Regions from separate parts of the Nonomuraea sp. NPDC050383 genome, predicted to be linked through region 2. Evidence: riboswitches for the same ligand, from Rfam matches in the RefSeq annotation. Region 2 holds a riboswitch; each other region holds the start of a gene.
What was found. A riboswitch is a leader RNA that binds a small molecule or an ion and turns the genes downstream of it on or off. The one in region 2 is predicted to bind S-adenosylmethionine.
Positions count from the first base shown of each region.

Region 1: linked by a shared signal. The riboswitch ahead of ACIBG4_RS09615 (aminotransferase class V-fold PLP-dependent enzyme) and the one ahead of thrC (threonine synthase) in region 2 are both predicted to bind S-adenosylmethionine.
Region 3: linked by a shared signal. The riboswitch ahead of ACIBG4_RS38220 (GNAT family N-acetyltransferase) and the one ahead of thrC (threonine synthase) in region 2 are both predicted to bind S-adenosylmethionine.

Region 1 is NZ_JBITIP010000003.1:285,139-290,198, reverse strand. Features, by position in the region: gene ACIBG4_RS09625 (NADH-quinone oxidoreductase subunit D) at 1-65, opposite strand, end outside; gene ACIBG4_RS09620 (DoxX family protein) at 212-922, shown strand; gene ACIBG4_RS09615 (aminotransferase class V-fold PLP-dependent enzyme) at 926-2,248, opposite strand; SAM riboswitch class IV at 2,293-2,408, opposite strand; gene ACIBG4_RS09610 (TerC family protein) at 2,539-3,276, shown strand; gene ACIBG4_RS09605 (cytochrome P450) at 3,276-4,466, shown strand; gene ACIBG4_RS09600 (SAM-dependent methyltransferase) at 4,501-5,060, opposite strand, start outside.
Region 2 is NZ_JBITIP010000034.1:29,180-34,239, reverse strand. Features, by position in the region: partial or broken gene groEL (chaperonin GroEL) at 1-192, opposite strand, end outside; gene ACIBG4_RS41970 (cold-shock protein) at 501-701, opposite strand; gene ACIBG4_RS41965 (MoaD/ThiS family protein) at 976-1,251, opposite strand; gene thrC (threonine synthase) at 1,297-2,529, opposite strand; SAM riboswitch class I at 2,543-2,684, opposite strand; gene ACIBG4_RS41955 (RNA polymerase sigma factor) at 2,764-3,318, opposite strand; gene ACIBG4_RS41950 (trehalose-6-phosphate synthase) at 3,350-4,795, shown strand; gene ACIBG4_RS41945 (hypothetical protein) at 4,813-5,060, opposite strand, start outside.
Region 3 is NZ_JBITIP010000025.1:18,722-23,781, forward strand. Features, by position in the region: gene ACIBG4_RS38210 (DUF4037 domain-containing protein) at 1-125, shown strand, start outside; gene ACIBG4_RS38215 (MFS transporter) at 480-1,625, shown strand; SAM riboswitch class I at 1,705-1,796, shown strand; gene ACIBG4_RS38220 (GNAT family N-acetyltransferase) at 1,804-2,424, shown strand; gene ACIBG4_RS38225 (hypothetical protein) at 2,477-2,941, opposite strand; gene ACIBG4_RS38230 (MerR family transcriptional regulator) at 3,509-4,594, opposite strand; gene ACIBG4_RS38235 (aminoglycoside phosphotransferase family protein) at 4,756-5,060, opposite strand, start outside.

The DNA of each region.
Region 1 (5,060 bases), on a different contig from region 2:
AGGATCATGTCCTCGGTCGCCAGCTCCTTCGCGCCCGCGCCGATGCCGACCACGCGTTCCGTCATAGGGCCCATGCTGCCACCGGTCGCCGTGGTGATCCAGCGCGGGGTGGACGGCCCCGTCCGGTCGGGGTCGGTCAAGGAACGGTATGGACGCGCATCGCCAAACCGGACGGCGGGGAGATATAGCAGCAAATGGGGGGAGAATCACCATGAAGAGAGTGATGTTCGATCTGGCCGCGCTCATTGTGCGGATCGTGATCGGCGTGATCTTCGTGGCTCACGGATTGCAGAAGTGGCAGGGTGGTCTGGGGGCCGTGTCGAAGATGATGGGCCAGAGCGGAGTGCCGCTGCCGCAGCTCGCCGCCGCGTTCACGGCCACCGTGGAGACCGTGGGGGGCATCCTGCTGATCATCGGCCTGCTGGTGCGGCCGGCGGCGGTGGCGCTGCTCGTCGTGCTCGGCGGCGCCTTCGTGTTCGTCCACCGCGGGCATGGGATCCTGAGCTCCAGCGGGGGCTGGGAGCTCGTCGGGGCACTGGGGTCGGTGTGCCTGCTGCTGCTCGTGCTGGGAGGCGGGCGGGCGAGCGTCGACCAGGTGCTCACCCACTGGTACCGGCGCAAGGCCGAGCACCGTCACGCCGCGCAGGAGACGGCCGGCGCGTCCGCAGGAGCCGCGCCTGCCGCACCCACCAGGGCGGCGCCTGCCGAACCCACCAGGGCGGCGCCTGCCCCGCCTGCCGAATCCCAGCCCGCGCCGCCGACGCAGCCCATGCCCAGGAGCACGCCCGCGGAGGACACGACGGCGCCCCGGCAGCACCTTCCGGACGACGGCTCACACCGGCCCGGCAACCTCAGCGACCAGGACATGAGCGACCTGGACGCGCTCTTCAACGACGAGCACCGCAAGCCACCCAACCGGTGACGGTCAGGCGGGGCGGCGGGCGGCGAGGTCGCGCAGGGCGCCGACGAGGCGGTCCACGTGCTCCTCGGTCGTCCCGATGCCGATCGAGGCCCGCACCGCCGACGCCGTGCCGTCCTCGCAGCCGCCATCGGTCTCTCCCAGCAGGTGCCGGACGAACGGGTGCGCGCAGAACTTGCCGTCGCGCACCCCGATGCCGTAGTCACCCGACAGGGCCTCGGCGACCTCGCGCGCCGTGAGCCCGTCCACGGTGAACGACACGATGCCCACACGCGGGTGGTCCGGCCCCCACAGCGACAGCTCCCGTACGCCCTCGATGGAGGCGAGTCCGGTGCGCAGCCGCGCGATCAGCCGCTCCTCCTCGCGCACCAGCGCCGTCCAGCCCGTGGCGGTGAGCGCGTCGCAGGCGGCGGCCAGCGCGATGGCGCCCAGCACGTTCGGTGTGCCGGCCTCGTGGCGCGGCTCGGGGTCGTCGTGCCACTCGGTGATCCCGTCCTCGCCCGGCGCGACGGACCGCACGGCTCCGCCGCCCTTCAGGTACGGCTCGCCCGCGGCCAGCCAGTCGCGGCGCCCGATCAGCACCCCGGCCCCGAACGGCGCGTACAGCTTGTGGCCCGAGAAGGCCACGTAGTCGAGGTCGAGCGCCGTCAGGTTGAGCCGACGGTGCGGCACGAGCTGGGCGGCGTCCACGAGGATGCGCGCCCCGTGGCGGTGCGCGATGTGCGCCAGCGCCGCGATCGGCCACAGCTCGCCGGTGACGTTCGACGCGGCGGTCACCACGAGCAGCTTGGGTCCGTCCACGGCGGCCAGCGCCTCGTCGGCCGCGCGGACGGCCTCACCGGGGAACGCGGGCGCGGCGAGCCGCACGACCCTCTTCCACGGCAGCAGCGAGGCGTGGTGCTCGGTGTCGAACACGACAGTCGTGGTGCCGGCGGGCAGGCAGCCGGCCAGCAGGTTCGTGGCGTCCGTGGTGTTGCGCGTGAAGATGACCGCGTCGTCGGGACGGGCGCCGGCGAAGGCGCGGACCGTGTGGCGCGCCTGCTCGTACCGGGCGGTGGTGAGCTGGGAGGCGTAGCCGGCGCCGCGGTGGACGCTGGAGTAGGCCGGGAGCGCGGCGGTGACCGCGGCGCTGACCGGCTCCAGACAGGGAGCACTGGCGGCGTAGTCCAGGTTGGCGTACCCCACGAGCCGCCCGCCCCTGACCGGCACCTCCAGATCGGCGCCGAGCACGGCCGGGATCGGCCGGTGGCCACGCGGATGCGACGTACCGGCGGACGCGCCGGCGGCGGACTGGGCGGGGGCGGAGCCGAAGATGCTCAACGTGGACAAGGCGAACCTCCTGCAGGGCCATCGGACCCCTGGAGCAACCTCGGAGCCCGCGCTTGCCCGCCACACCTCGTGACGGACCAGGTCTTCACCCGGGGCACCCCGCCGCGGACGCGAGGGTTGCCGGCCAGCTAGCCGGGGCTTCGTGCTGGCACTCATGACCTACGTCCGAACTATAACCGACAGTCCCCGATGAATCGCAACCTCGCGAACTTCCTCGGCACCCGACTCGTTGGACCTGGGAAACCGGCCGTCCCCGACCGAAATGTGGAGGTAAGCAGATGCTGGATTGGGTGACCGACCCTCAGATCTGGATAGGGTTCTTCACCCTTGTCGCTCTGGAGATCGTCCTAGGCATCGACAACATCATCTTCATCTCCATCCTGGCCGGCAAGCTGCCGCCCGAGCAGCGTGACAGGGCCCGCGTGCTCGGTCTCGGGGCGGCCCTGGTCAGCCGGCTGCTCCTGCTGCTGGCGCTGTCGTGGGTGGTTCGGCTGACGGCTCCGCTGTTCGAGGTCTTCGGCCAGGAGATATCCGGGCGCGACCTGATCCTGCTGCTGGGCGGGCTGTTCCTGCTCGCCAAGAGCGTCACCGAGATCGGGCACAGCATGGAGCTGAAGGAGGAGGACGGCAAGAAGCGCGTGGCCACCTCGTTCGTCTCGGTCATCCTGCAGATCATGGTGCTCGACGTGGTGTTCTCGCTGGACTCGGTCATCACCGCCGTCGGCATGGTGGACGAGCTGGGCGTCATGATCGCGGCCGTCATCGTGGCGGTGCTGGTGATGCTGTTCGCCTCGGGACCGATCAGCAGGTTCGTGGACCTGCACCCGAGCATCAAGATGCTGGCCCTGGCGTTCCTCGTGCTGATCGGGGTGGTCCTCGTCGCCGAGGGGCTCGGTCAGCACATCCCGAAGGGCTACATCTACTTCGCCATGGCCTTCTCCGTCATCGTGGAGCTCCTGAACATCAGGATGCGCGGCCGCCACTCCAAGCAGCTCGCGACCTCGGAGGAGCCTCCTAAGATGCAGTAGTGCGCTTTGACCCCCGGAATCCGGATTTCGTCGCCCACCCGTACGGCGTCTACGACGAGCTGCGCCGTACGGACCCGGTGACCTACTACGAGCCCACCGACCAGTGGCTGATCTCCCGGCACGCCGACGTGAACGCCCTGCTCAGAGACCGTCGCCTGGGCCGGACCTACCTTCACGTGGCGACGCACGAGGAGTTCGGCAGGACGCCCGAGCCGGACTTCCAGGAGCCGTTCTGGAGGGTCAGCCGGAACGGCATGCTCGAAGTCGAGCCGCCGCTGCACACCCGGCTGCGGCGGCTCGTGTCCAAGGCGTTCACGCCGCGCATGGTGGAGTCGCTGCGGCCCCGCGTGCGGGCGGTCGCCGGGAGCCTGGTGGACGCGTTCGTGGAGAAGGGCGGCGGCGACCTCATCGCCGAGGTCGCCGAGCCGCTGCCGGTGACGGTCATCGCGGAGATGCTGGGCATCCCCGAGTCGGACCGTCACCTGCTGCGCCCCTGGTCGGCCGACATGTGCGGCATGTACGAGCTCAACCCCACGCCGGAGGCGCAGCACGCGGCGGTGCGCGCGGCCGAGGAGTTCGAGGGCTACCTCAAGGCGCTGGCCCGCGAGCGCGCCGCCGACCCCGGCGACGACCTGATCAGCGCGCTGGCCGGCATCGACGAGCTGACCGAGGACGAGCTGGCCGGCACCTGCGTGCTCCTGCTCAACGCCGGCCACGAGGCCACCGTGAACGGCACGGGCAACGGCTGGTGGTCGCTGTTCCGGCACCCGGACCAGCTCGCCCGGCTGCGCGCGGACCGGTCCCTGCTGCCCACGGCGGTCGAGGAGCTGCTGCGCTACGACACGCCGCTCCAGCTCTTCGAGCGCTGGGTGCTGGAGGACATCAAGGTCCATGGCACGCGCATCCCGCGCGGGTCGGAGGTGGCGCTGCTGTTCGGCTCGGCCAACCGGGACCCTGACGTGTTCGACGACCCGGACCGGCTGGACCTGGGACGGGCCGACAACCCGCACATCTCGTTCGGCGCGGGCATCCACTTCTGCCTGGGGGCTCCGCTGGCCCGCATCGAGATGGTGGAGTCGTTCGGCGCGCTGCTGGACCGCACGACCGAGCTGGAGCTGGTCAGCGAGCCGTCCTGGAAGCCCGGGTACGTCATCCGGGGGCTGCGCTCCCTGGACCTCCGCGCCGCCTGAGCCTTCCCCTCCCGGGCACGTGCGGACGACCCGGTCAGCGGCGCTGGGCGAGCCAGCCGAAGCCACCGAGCCCTCCGGGATCGATCAGCTCGGCCTCCTCCGAGGCGCGCGCCAGCGCCCGGAGGTAGGCACGCGGATCGCGCCGCGCCAGGTCCATCGGCGGACGTGTCCCAGTGATCCCCAATGCCCGCAACGCGGCGCGTTGTGTGGACAAGGTTGTGGATATCGCACCGGCCCGCAGGCCGGCCTCGGCGCACGCGTCGAGCGCGACGTGCGCGGTGATGTCGCATGTGCCGTCGGGGATGGGGGCCACGGCGGCGCCGTCGCGGTAGCCGGTCAGCGTCCCCCGGGGCGGACGGTTATCCACAGGGTGTGCATAATCAACGGCCACCGCCAGACCCCCGGCGAGGCGCCCGACGACCGCCGCCCAGGCGGCGTCACGCGGGTGGCCGATCTCGGCCCGCCACCCCACGCACGGCAGCGGCCACCAGCGTGCCAGCCACGCCTCGTCCTCGGGGCTCACGGGGCCGCCAAGCCGCTCCTCGCCGGTACGGGTGTCCACCATGACCAGCCGCGTCCCCTCCGAGGTCCGCT
Region 2 (5,060 bases):
GTCCTCGAGCTCGATCTCCTTGGCGATGGAAACGCCGTCGTTGGTGATGGTGGGGGCGCCCCACTTCTTCTCCAGCACGACGTTACGGCCCTTGGGGCCGAGGGTCACCTTGACGGCGTCGGCGAGCTGGTTCATACCGCGCTCGAGACCGCGCCGGGCGTCCTCGTCAAACGCGATCATCTTGGCTGCCATAAGGCTGGACCTCCCAGATGCAGGGTGGCTTGCGGCGGATCGAGCCGACGCCCGCGACGGCATATGGGTCCGCGTCTCCGTTGGCGGACCCCATCGTCCCGATCCCAGGTGCTGGCACTCACAAACAGAGAGTGCCAACGAACTGTTTAGCACTCTACCCGGTCGAGTGCAAGCGAGCACCGCAGGCGCCCAGGTCAGCCGCACGGCGGGCCCCGGAGGGACCCGCCGTGATCTTCGACGAGGGTGCGAGGGCAGGCCGTACGGACTGCGCTGCCGCGCGGCCTGCCACTGGACGCCAGCGACCTGGGTCAGACAGCGCGGACGGACTCCGCCTGCGGCCCCTTCTGGCCCTGTGTGATCTCGAACTCGACCCGCTGGCCCTGCTCGAGAGAGCGATAGCCGTCCATCATGATTGCCGAGTAATGGACGAATACATCCTTACCACCGTCTACCGCGATGAAGCCGTAGCCCTTGTCCGCGTTGAACCACTTGACGGTGCCCTGCGCCACTTCCGACTCCTCTTACTGGGCTCGCGGATCCCGCCCATTCGTCCGCGAGACCCGCAATCGCCACGACTTATGGCAAAACAGCCGGACGATCGTCCTCGACCATACCTGTGGCACGGCGTTTGGCAACAGAGTCAAACCGCAAACCGCGCAATTCCTCTCAACGGTTTCCCTAAGGGGATGTATGGGCACATGGCCGAAGTAGTTCAACATTGAATATCCGGGAAAAGCAGAAGGCGCCCACGAGGGGCGCCTTCAGGGAGCGATGCGGGGGGCGTCAGCCGCCGGCGACCGCGGGGATGATGGAGATCTGGACCCCTTCGGGCGCGGGCGTGTCCAGGCCCTGCGCGAAACGGACGTCCTCTTCTCCCACGTAAACGTTGACAAAACGACGAATCTTGCCCGATTCATCCAGAATTCGCGCGCCGATCCCCGGGTAGTCGGAGTCGAGCTTTGCGAGGACGTCACGAAGAGTCGTGCCCTCGCCACTCACTTCCGCGTTTCCGCCGGTGTACGTGCGCAGGATGGTGGGAATCCGTACAGAAACACTCATGATTAAGTCGCCTTTCCTGGTTGAACGGGCAGCCGCGTGCGGCGGTCAGACAGCCGCGCGGAACGCGTCGAGAGAGGGCTTGATCACAGCCGTGGGCTGGGCGTCCCCGGAGACCGCGTCGAGCGTCTTGAGCCCGTCGCCGGTGTTGAGCACCACGGTCTCCGCCTCGGGGTCGAGCCGCCCGCTCTCGGCGAGCTTCTTCAGCACGCCGACCGTGACGCCGCCCGCCGTCTCGGCGAAGATGCCCTCGGTCGAGGCGAGCAGCTTGATCGCGTCCACGATCTCGGCGTCCGTCACGTCCTCCACCGCGCCGCCGGTGCGGCGGGCGATGTCGAGCACGTAGGGGCCGTCGGCGGGGTTGCCGATGGCCAGCGACTTGGCGATGGTGTCGGGCCTGACCGGCTGGACCACGTCGTGGCCGGCCTTGAAGGCGGCCGACACGGGCGAGCAGCCGAGCGCCTGGGCGCCGAACACCTTGTACGGCCGGTCCTCGACCAGCCCCAGGGCGATCAGCTCCTTGAAGCCCTTGTCGATCTTGGTGAGCTGGGACCCGGAGGCGATCGGGATGACGATCTGCTCGGGGAGCCGCCAGCCGAGCTGCTCGGCGATCTCGTACGCGAGCGTCTTGGAGCCCTCCGCGTAGTACGGCCGGAGGTTGACGTTGACGAACCCCCACTTGTCGCCCATCGGGTCGCCGATCAGCTCCGAGCAGAACCGGTTGACCTCGTCGTAGGTGCCGTCGATGCCGATGAGCTTGCCGCCGAACACCCGGGCCATGGCGATCTTGGCCTGCTCCAGGTTGGCGGGGATGAACACGCAGGCGTCGAGCCCGGCCCGGGCCGCCGCGGCCGTCACCGCTCCGGCGAGGTTGCCCGTGGAGGAGCACGACAGGGTGTGGAAGCCGAAGTTGCGCGCCGCCTCGACGGCGATGGCCACGACCCGGTCCTTGAAGGAGTGGGTGGGGTTGCCGGAGTCGTCCTTGACGTACAGGGACTTGAGGCCGAGCGCGCGGCCGAGGTTGCCCGCCTTGACGAGCTTGGTCCAGCCGGGGTTCATGTTCGGCTTGGTGGCCACGTCGGCGGGGACGGGGAGCAGCGAGCGGTAGCGCCAGATGTTGGCCGGGCCCGCCTCGATGTCCTCGCGACGGACGTCGCCGAAGGAGTAGGCCGCCTCTAGCGGCCCGAAACACTCCAGGCACGCGAAGCTCGGACCGAGGTCGTAGCGGGTGCCGCACTCGCGGCAGGACAGGGCGGTGGCAGGACCGAAGTCAAGCGACATGAAGCGAGGCCTTCCCTCATCTTCGCCCGCGGCCACCTTGACCGCAGACCGGAATTGGCACCTTGTCCCGGTCGGCCTCGCCAGGTCGCGAGTCTCAAGCCGGGAGGGTTGCCGGGGCTTCGCAGGGCCGGTCCCTCCACCCCTCTGGATGAGCAATATTCAGTTGTCGCATCAGACTGTACCCGGCCACGCGCCGCCGCCGTCCACTCGTCTCATAGCATGAGACGAGTGATCTCACCGGTAGTCGTCGCCGAGCGCCGCCTGCACGTACTTGCGCGCCTGGTGGATGCGCGACTTGGCGGTGCCGAGCGGGATGCCGAGCTGCTCGGCCACCTCGTTGTAGTCGAGCTGGACGATGTCGCGCAGCACCAGCGCCTGGGCCAGGTCGGGCTTGTCGGCCTCCAGCGCCTCCATGGCGTCGAGCAGGTCCAGCCGCGACCCCGCGATGACGCTGACGCGCGCCACGTCGGGTTTCTGCACCGGCAGCTCCTCGGAGGTCTGCTCGGCGGCCCGCCGCTTCAGCGACCGGTACGTGGTCCGCGCGCAGTTGGCCGTCACGATGTGCAGCCACGTGCTGAACCTGGCCCGCCCCTCGAAGCGGCCGATGTTGCGGGCCACCGCGAGCAGAGTGTCCTGGGACGCCTCCTCGGCGTCCTGGCGGTAGGGGAGAATGCGGGCACAATGCCGCATCACGTCGGGCTCGATCCGCTTCAGGAGCTCGCCGAGCGCGCGATGATCTCCGGCTGCGGCGGAACGGGCCAGTTCCTCGGTTAGCTCATCAAGCGCCATAGCTGGGATCCTATGATCGGAGGGAGGTTAAATGAACAGTGTCCTGGTCGCCTCCAACAGAGGCCCGGTCTCGTTCACCGTCGACGACGACGGCGCGCTGACCATGAAACGCGGCGGCGGGGGGCTGGTGTCCGGGCTGTCCGGAGTGACCAAGGACCACGGTGTGCTCTGGGTGTGCGCCGCGCTGTCCGACGGTGACCGCATCGCCGCCCGGCAGGCCCCCGGAGGCCGGCTCGACCACGCGGGCTACGACACGGGCGCCCTGCGGATGCTCGACATCCCGGCGGCGACGTTCCACCGCGCCTACAACGCGGTGGCCAACTCCACACTCTGGTTCGTCAACCACCTGCTCTACGACACCCCCAACGCGCCCAGCTTCGGCTCCAGGTTCCTGCGCGAGTGGGAGTCGTACCGCGACTACAACGGCGCGTTCGCGCTGGCCCTGGCCGAGGAGGCCCACCACGGGGCCCGCGTCATGGTGCAGGACTACCACCTGACCCTCACCCCCGCCATGCTCCGGGCCGAGCGGCCCGACCTGCGCATCGCCCACTTCAGCCACACGCCGTGGGCGCCGCCCGAGTACTTCTCGCTGCTGCCCGACGACGTGGCCCGCGAGGTGCTCGAAGGCATCCTGGGCGCCGACCACGCCGGCTTCCTCGCCACGCGCTGGGCGGACGCGTTCATGGACTGCTGCCGGGCGCTGCTCGGCGCCAGGGTCGACCACGCGGCCCGGACGATCATCCACGAGGGCCGTACGACCCGCGTCGGGGTGCACGGCCTCGGCGTCGACGGCGACGCGCTCTGCGAGCGGGCCGGCGAGCCCGACGTCGAGTCGCACATGGCCGCGCTGCGCGACCAGGTCGGCGACCGCGCCCTGATCGTCCGCATCGACCGGACCGAGCTGTCCAAGAACATCGTGCGCGGCCTGCTCGCCTACCGCGAGTTCCTGGCCGCCCACCCCGAGTGGCACGGGCGGGTCGTCCACCTGGCCTTCGCCTATCCGAGCCGGCACGACCTGCCCGAGTACCGCGAGTACACCGCCTCGGTGCAGCGGTGCGCCCAGGAGATCGAGGACGAGTACGCCACCGAGGACTGGGACCCGCTGATCCTCAACGTCAACGACGACTACCCGCGCTCGCTGGCCGCCTACCGGATGGCCGACGTGCTCCTGGTCAACCCGATCCGCGACGGCATGAACCTGGTGGCCAAGGAGGGCCCGATCCTGTCGCCGCGCGCCGCCCTGGTGCTGTCGCGCGAGGCCGGGGCGGCGGCCGAGCTGGGGCCGCACGCCCTCGTGGTCAATCCCTACGACATCAGCGACACGGCCGGTGCGCTGCACGAGGCGCTGGTCATGCCCGAGGAGGAGCGGGTGCGCCGCCGCCGCGAGCTGGTGGCCGCCGCCACGGCGCTGCCCCCCGAACGGTGGCTGGAGGCGCAGCTCGACGCCCTGGACAAGCTCGGCCCCACCCAGGGCTGACCGGCCGAAGGCCACCTTCATCGCCAGGTCGCGCGCTTGAGCACGCCGGCCAGGCCCGGGGTGTTCCACTGGTCGACGACGAGCACCTTGGTCCTCGGCAGGTACCACTCGCGCTGGATCCACCTCGACCTGACCTCGGCGCCGTCGTAGGTGACGCAGGTGGCCTTCCACTCGCGGTAGTACGCCTTGTGGCCGGGGCCGACCTGACGCAGGCCCTTGACCCTGGCGGCGCCGAGCCTCTCGCCCCACCTGCGGTCGTGCGGGC
Region 3 (5,060 bases), on a different contig from region 2:
ACCCGGTGATCAGGGGGTTGCCGCTGGTGGGGTGTGTGGACCAGGTGTCGGACTCGGTGGATCTGCTGCTGTCGCCCGCACGGGCTCGGGCGGTCGCGGGGGCGGCGCTCGGCCTGGTGGCCTGAGGCGCGCGCGGGCTGCCGGGCCCCCGCGGGTGCCGTCCGCGGCCCGAGGTGCCGTGTCGCACCAGGCCGGGTGGATGTGTCGAGGATCGTAACGATCGTCCTGATGCTTGCCCTGACGGCCCGGCTGCGGCGGCGGCGAGGCGGTCACGGCGCGGACCCCTGTGACAGAGAACCCGCCCGGGCTCGATTGGCGCTGGTCTGAGGAAACGTCCGAACCGGATCGTGCGCTCTCGGGCGCCGGCAGGCTGGACGCGATCCTGCCGCCCGCACGCGGTGAGGGCGGGCCTTCGAGGAAACTGAGTGCAAGGGGATCGATATGCCTGAGGGATGGCAGGGCGACGGGAGGAAGTCCGCGTGAGTGCCGCGCGGTTGATCTTCGCGGCGCAGGCCTTACGCGGCCTGGCGTACGGACTGGCCGCCGTCCAGCTCGCCACGCTGCTGCGGGCCGAGGGGCTGCAGGCCGCCGGGGTCGGTCTCGTGCTGGCCGCCGTGATGGCCGGGGGCGCGCTGGCCGGCATCGTCCTGGCCCGCTGGGGCGACCGGTTCGGCCGTCGCCGCTCCTACGCCGTGTTGTACCTGGCCCTGGCCCTGTGCGGGTCGCTGATCGCGGTCGGAGCTCCGGTGTGGCTGCTGAGCGTGGCCGCCCTGTCCGGCGCGCTGTCGGTCGAGGTGGTCGAGTCCGGGCCGTTCACCACCGTGGAGCAGGTCATGCTGGATGGCAGCGGCGTGGCCGTGCGCGGCTTCGGCCTCTACAACGCCGTCGCCGCCACTGCCGGGACCGCGGGCGCGCTGCTGGGCGCGCTCCCGCTCTCGCGGTTGCTGCTCGGCGGGGTGTTGCTGGCCGTGGGCGTGGCTGGTGCGTTGCTGGCCCTGCGGCTGCCCGCTTCGATCGAGGTGGCCTCGACTCAGGTCTCCGCGCCGGTCCGGCCCCGCCCGGTCGTGGTCCGGCTGGCGGCGCTGTTCGCCGTGGACAGCCTGGCAGGGGGTTTCGTTGCGCAGGCCTACCTGGCCTACTGGCTGGGCGTCCACTACCAAGCTGACACGGCCAGCATCGGGCTGCTGTTCGCGGGCTGTGCCGTCCTGCAGACCGCCTCCTTCCTCCTCGCGCCGGTCCTCGCGGCCAGGATCGGGCTGCTGAACACGATGGTCTTCACCCATCTGCCGGGTAACCTGCTGCTCATCGGCGTCGCCTTCGCCTCAGAGTTCCCGGTGGCGGCGGGGCTGCTGCTGGCCCGCGCCTGCCTGTCCTCGATGGACGTGCCCACCCGCCAGGCCTACGTCATGGCCATGGTCCCGCCCACCGAGCGCATCACCACAGCCGCCGTCACCAACACCGCCCGCTACCTGACCCGGCCCGCCGGTCCCGCGCTCGCCGGGCTGCTGCAGCCCCTGGGTCTGGGCTGGCCGTTCCTCATCGCCGGGACCGCCAAGACCCTCTACGACCTGACCCTGTGGCGGATCTTCCGCCGCGTCGAGCTCCCCACCGAAGGCACATCGTGATCCAGGTGCCCAGGGCCGGCTTCGCCGCGTTCTACACAGTTGACGTGGTTGTCAGTCGTTGGGGACAATCGACCTTCGGTGATCATCCAGAGGATCTGAGGGACCTGGCCCTGTGACGGTCCGACAACCTGCCCAGTACGGGCAAGGTGCCAACGCCAGGAACGATGAGGAAGGTCTGATGAGTGTTCAGCTCGATGTTCCTGTGCTCGCTGGTTCATTGGTGCGGCTGGAGCCGTTGACGATGGAGCACGCGGCCGACCTGGCGGCGGCCGCGGAAGAGGACCGGGCGTCCTACGGGTTCACGCTGGTTCCCCGCGGGAGCGAGATGCGGGGGTATGTGGCGACGCAGCTGGCCAGGCGTGGGTTGACGCCGTTCGCCCAGGTCCGGGTGCGTGACGGCAAGGCGGTGGGGTGCACCGGCTTGTGGGATCCGCGGTCATGGCCGGATCGGCCGGCCCTGCGAGCGATCGAGATCGGCTTCACCTGGCTCGCGGCGTCGGCGCAGGGCAGCGGGATCAACGCCGAGGCGAAGTTGCTGCTGCTGGGGTATGCGTTCGAGACCCTGGGGGTCGCGCGGGTCGATCTGAAGACCGACGCCCGTAACCACCGGTGCCGGCGGGCATTGGAGCGACTCGGTATCGGCTTTGAGGGTGTCCTGCGCAACTGGTCGATGTCCTGGGCGCCCGGCGAGGAGGGGATGTTGCGGGACTCGGCGATGTTCGCGGTGGTCGCGTCCGAATGGCCGGCCGTCCGGCAATCCCTCATGACCCGGCTGGCCTCAGCGGGAACGCCCGGATGAGTGTCCGGCCCGGCGGCGTCGTGATCGACGTCATCCTTGGCCGGGCTCGGAGTCAAACGGTCTCACCCAACTGTTCGGCCAGCTGCTCCAGTCCACCCTTGATGAGTCGCCCGTACTCGTCGTCGCCGAGTGCGCCGATCCCGGCCCGCGCCTGCCGGAGGTGCTCGCGGGCGCGGTCGAGGTCGCCCAGCTTGCGGTAGCACTCACTCAGGTTCAGGTGCAGCGACGGATACAGGGCGGCCACCGAAAGCGGCACCCCGGCCTGGGCCACCCGCTCATCCGTGATCAGGCCGACGGCGGCAAGCGCCCGCAGATCCCACATCAGCTCCTGGTGCACGTCGTCCTGCACATCGGCCATCGAGTGGGCAAGGACGCAGACATGCAGCGGATCGCCTCCCTCGCCGCCGATGTCGTCCCAGATCTGCGCGAACAACTCGCGAGCGGCTTCGCGCCGGCCTTGATGGTGATGCAACTCCACCCCCTGGCCGATCCGGGTCATCGTCGGGTCGGCGGTCATGAGCGGCTCCCTCACGGTCGCAGGTGATCATGGTCAGCCTACTTGCTCTCCGTCTCGTACAGACCTTCAAGCCGCTGACCAGCGGGAACGATCGGTAACCCCAGACAGCCGTCGAATATGACCCCGTACGGCGAGATCCAGTTGCGGACTGACCGTCGCCTGGATCTGACCGGCCTGCCAGTGACTGGACGCTGACCATCAGCAACCTGCGATGTCACTCAGAACTGTGTTGGGGGCGCTGGGCGGCGGAGGCCGCATAGCTGCGGAGGAAGGCCCGCACGCCTGCGGTGACGAGCCGGGTGACTTCCTCCTGGGGGAGCGGGATGGCGCCGTAGAAGGTCTGCTGGTTCGCGTCCGTCCGGAAGGAGACATACCGGGAGTCAGCTGACCACTTGGGGCGGATCCCTTCCCAGCCCCTTGGTGGCGCATCCCCGCTACCCCGACCTTCTTGCTGGGCATCACGCCATATGCCACCCATCGCCCATCCGGCGAAACGACCGGAACAACGGTCGTCCGCGCGTCAACTGGAGTCGGCTGCACGGATCACCGGAGTCGAGTGCATGCCGCTCACTCCTGCTGCTGGAGCTCCATGACGTCGGCGACCACGCAGCTGGCGTTGTCGGGACCGCCGGAGCCGTTGGCGAGGGCGATGAGTTCGCGGACCGCCTGCCGCGGCTCGCTGGTCTCGGAGAGCACCTGGCGGATCTTCTCGGCCGGCACGACGGTCGACAGGCCGTCGGAGCAGAGCAGGTATCGGTCTCCCTGCTGGGCGTCGTGCAGGCGCATGTCAGGAGTGTCATCGGCTCCGTGGCCCAGGGCTCGAACCAGCAGTGACCGCTGGGGGTGGGAGGCGGCTTCTTCCGGGCTGATGCGTCCTTCCTCGACCATCGACTGCACCATGGTGTGGTCGTCGGTGATCTGGAACAGCCTTCCCTCGCGCAGGAGGTAGACGCGGGAGTCGCCGATGTGGATGAGGGCCAGCTGCGAGCCGGTCCAGAGCATGGCGGTGAGTGTCGTGCCGGCCTCTTCGGAAGCGGGGTCGACCCCGGCGATGCCGTTGACGGCCTGCTTGGCCTGTTCGACGGCGTCTTCGAGGACGTCGAGGAGGCTGCCCGCCGGGATGCTCTCGGTTTCGAGGTGCTTGAGCGCGTCGACGGCGGCCGCGCTGGCTGGGGCTCCTTGATTGCCGTAGCCGTCGGCGACGGCGAGCAGGCGGGTCCCGGCGTAGGCGGTGTCCTGGTTGCTCTCGCGGACGAGGCCCGTGTCGGACAGTGCGGCGTAACGGATTCGCAGGGGCTTGGCGATCGAGGACATGGCGGGGTCCTTCCATGACAGGTGGTCGATGAGGAAGCCGGCCAGGTCCCGCCGTGCGGCGGTGTCGGCCTCGACCTGGGCCCAGAACGTGCGGATCTCCTGGGCCGCCGGGCCCGCATCCAGCGTGCAGACGTGCTGGATGCGCGCCAGCGGCATCCCCAGGCGGCGAAGCCAAGCGACCAGCCGGGCCTGATCCAGCTGCTCCGGTGCGTACAGGCGGTATCCGGTCACCGGGTCGACGCGGGCGGGGGGCAGCAGTCCGAGCTCGTCGTAGAGCCGCAGCGCCTTCGGCGACAGCCGGGACGCCTTCGCGAACGCCCCGATGGTCAGCAACCCCATGCTCGCTCCTCCTCATGCCGAGCACATCGCCCGGCTCCACCGATGCTGTGGCCTCCCCCAAGGTGAAGGTCAACCGACGATTTCGGGAGGAGCGTGGTCGGCTCTCAGGAGCTTGGCGTACTCGCTCTTTTCGTCGGAGCGGGTCATGGGGCGGCCGGGGCCTACCGGGTGTGCTCCGAGTTCAGCAGAGTGGTGGCGATGGTCACCTGGACCGGTTCGAGGTGGGTCTTGCCGTCCTCGATGTCCCACAGGGCGTTCTGCAGGACACGGCCGAGCGTCCAGCCGGCGGCCCGCTTCCGGTCCAGGCCCAGGGCCTCGGTCAGCAGGTCGAAGCGGCGCAGCGCGGTGCGTCCGACGTCGCCCGCCGCCACCGCGTCCCAGCGGCAGTCCAGCGCCGGCAGCAGGTCGAAGCCGGGGTCACCGGCCAGGGGCTCGGGGTCGATGGCCAGCCACGGCTCGCGCTGCC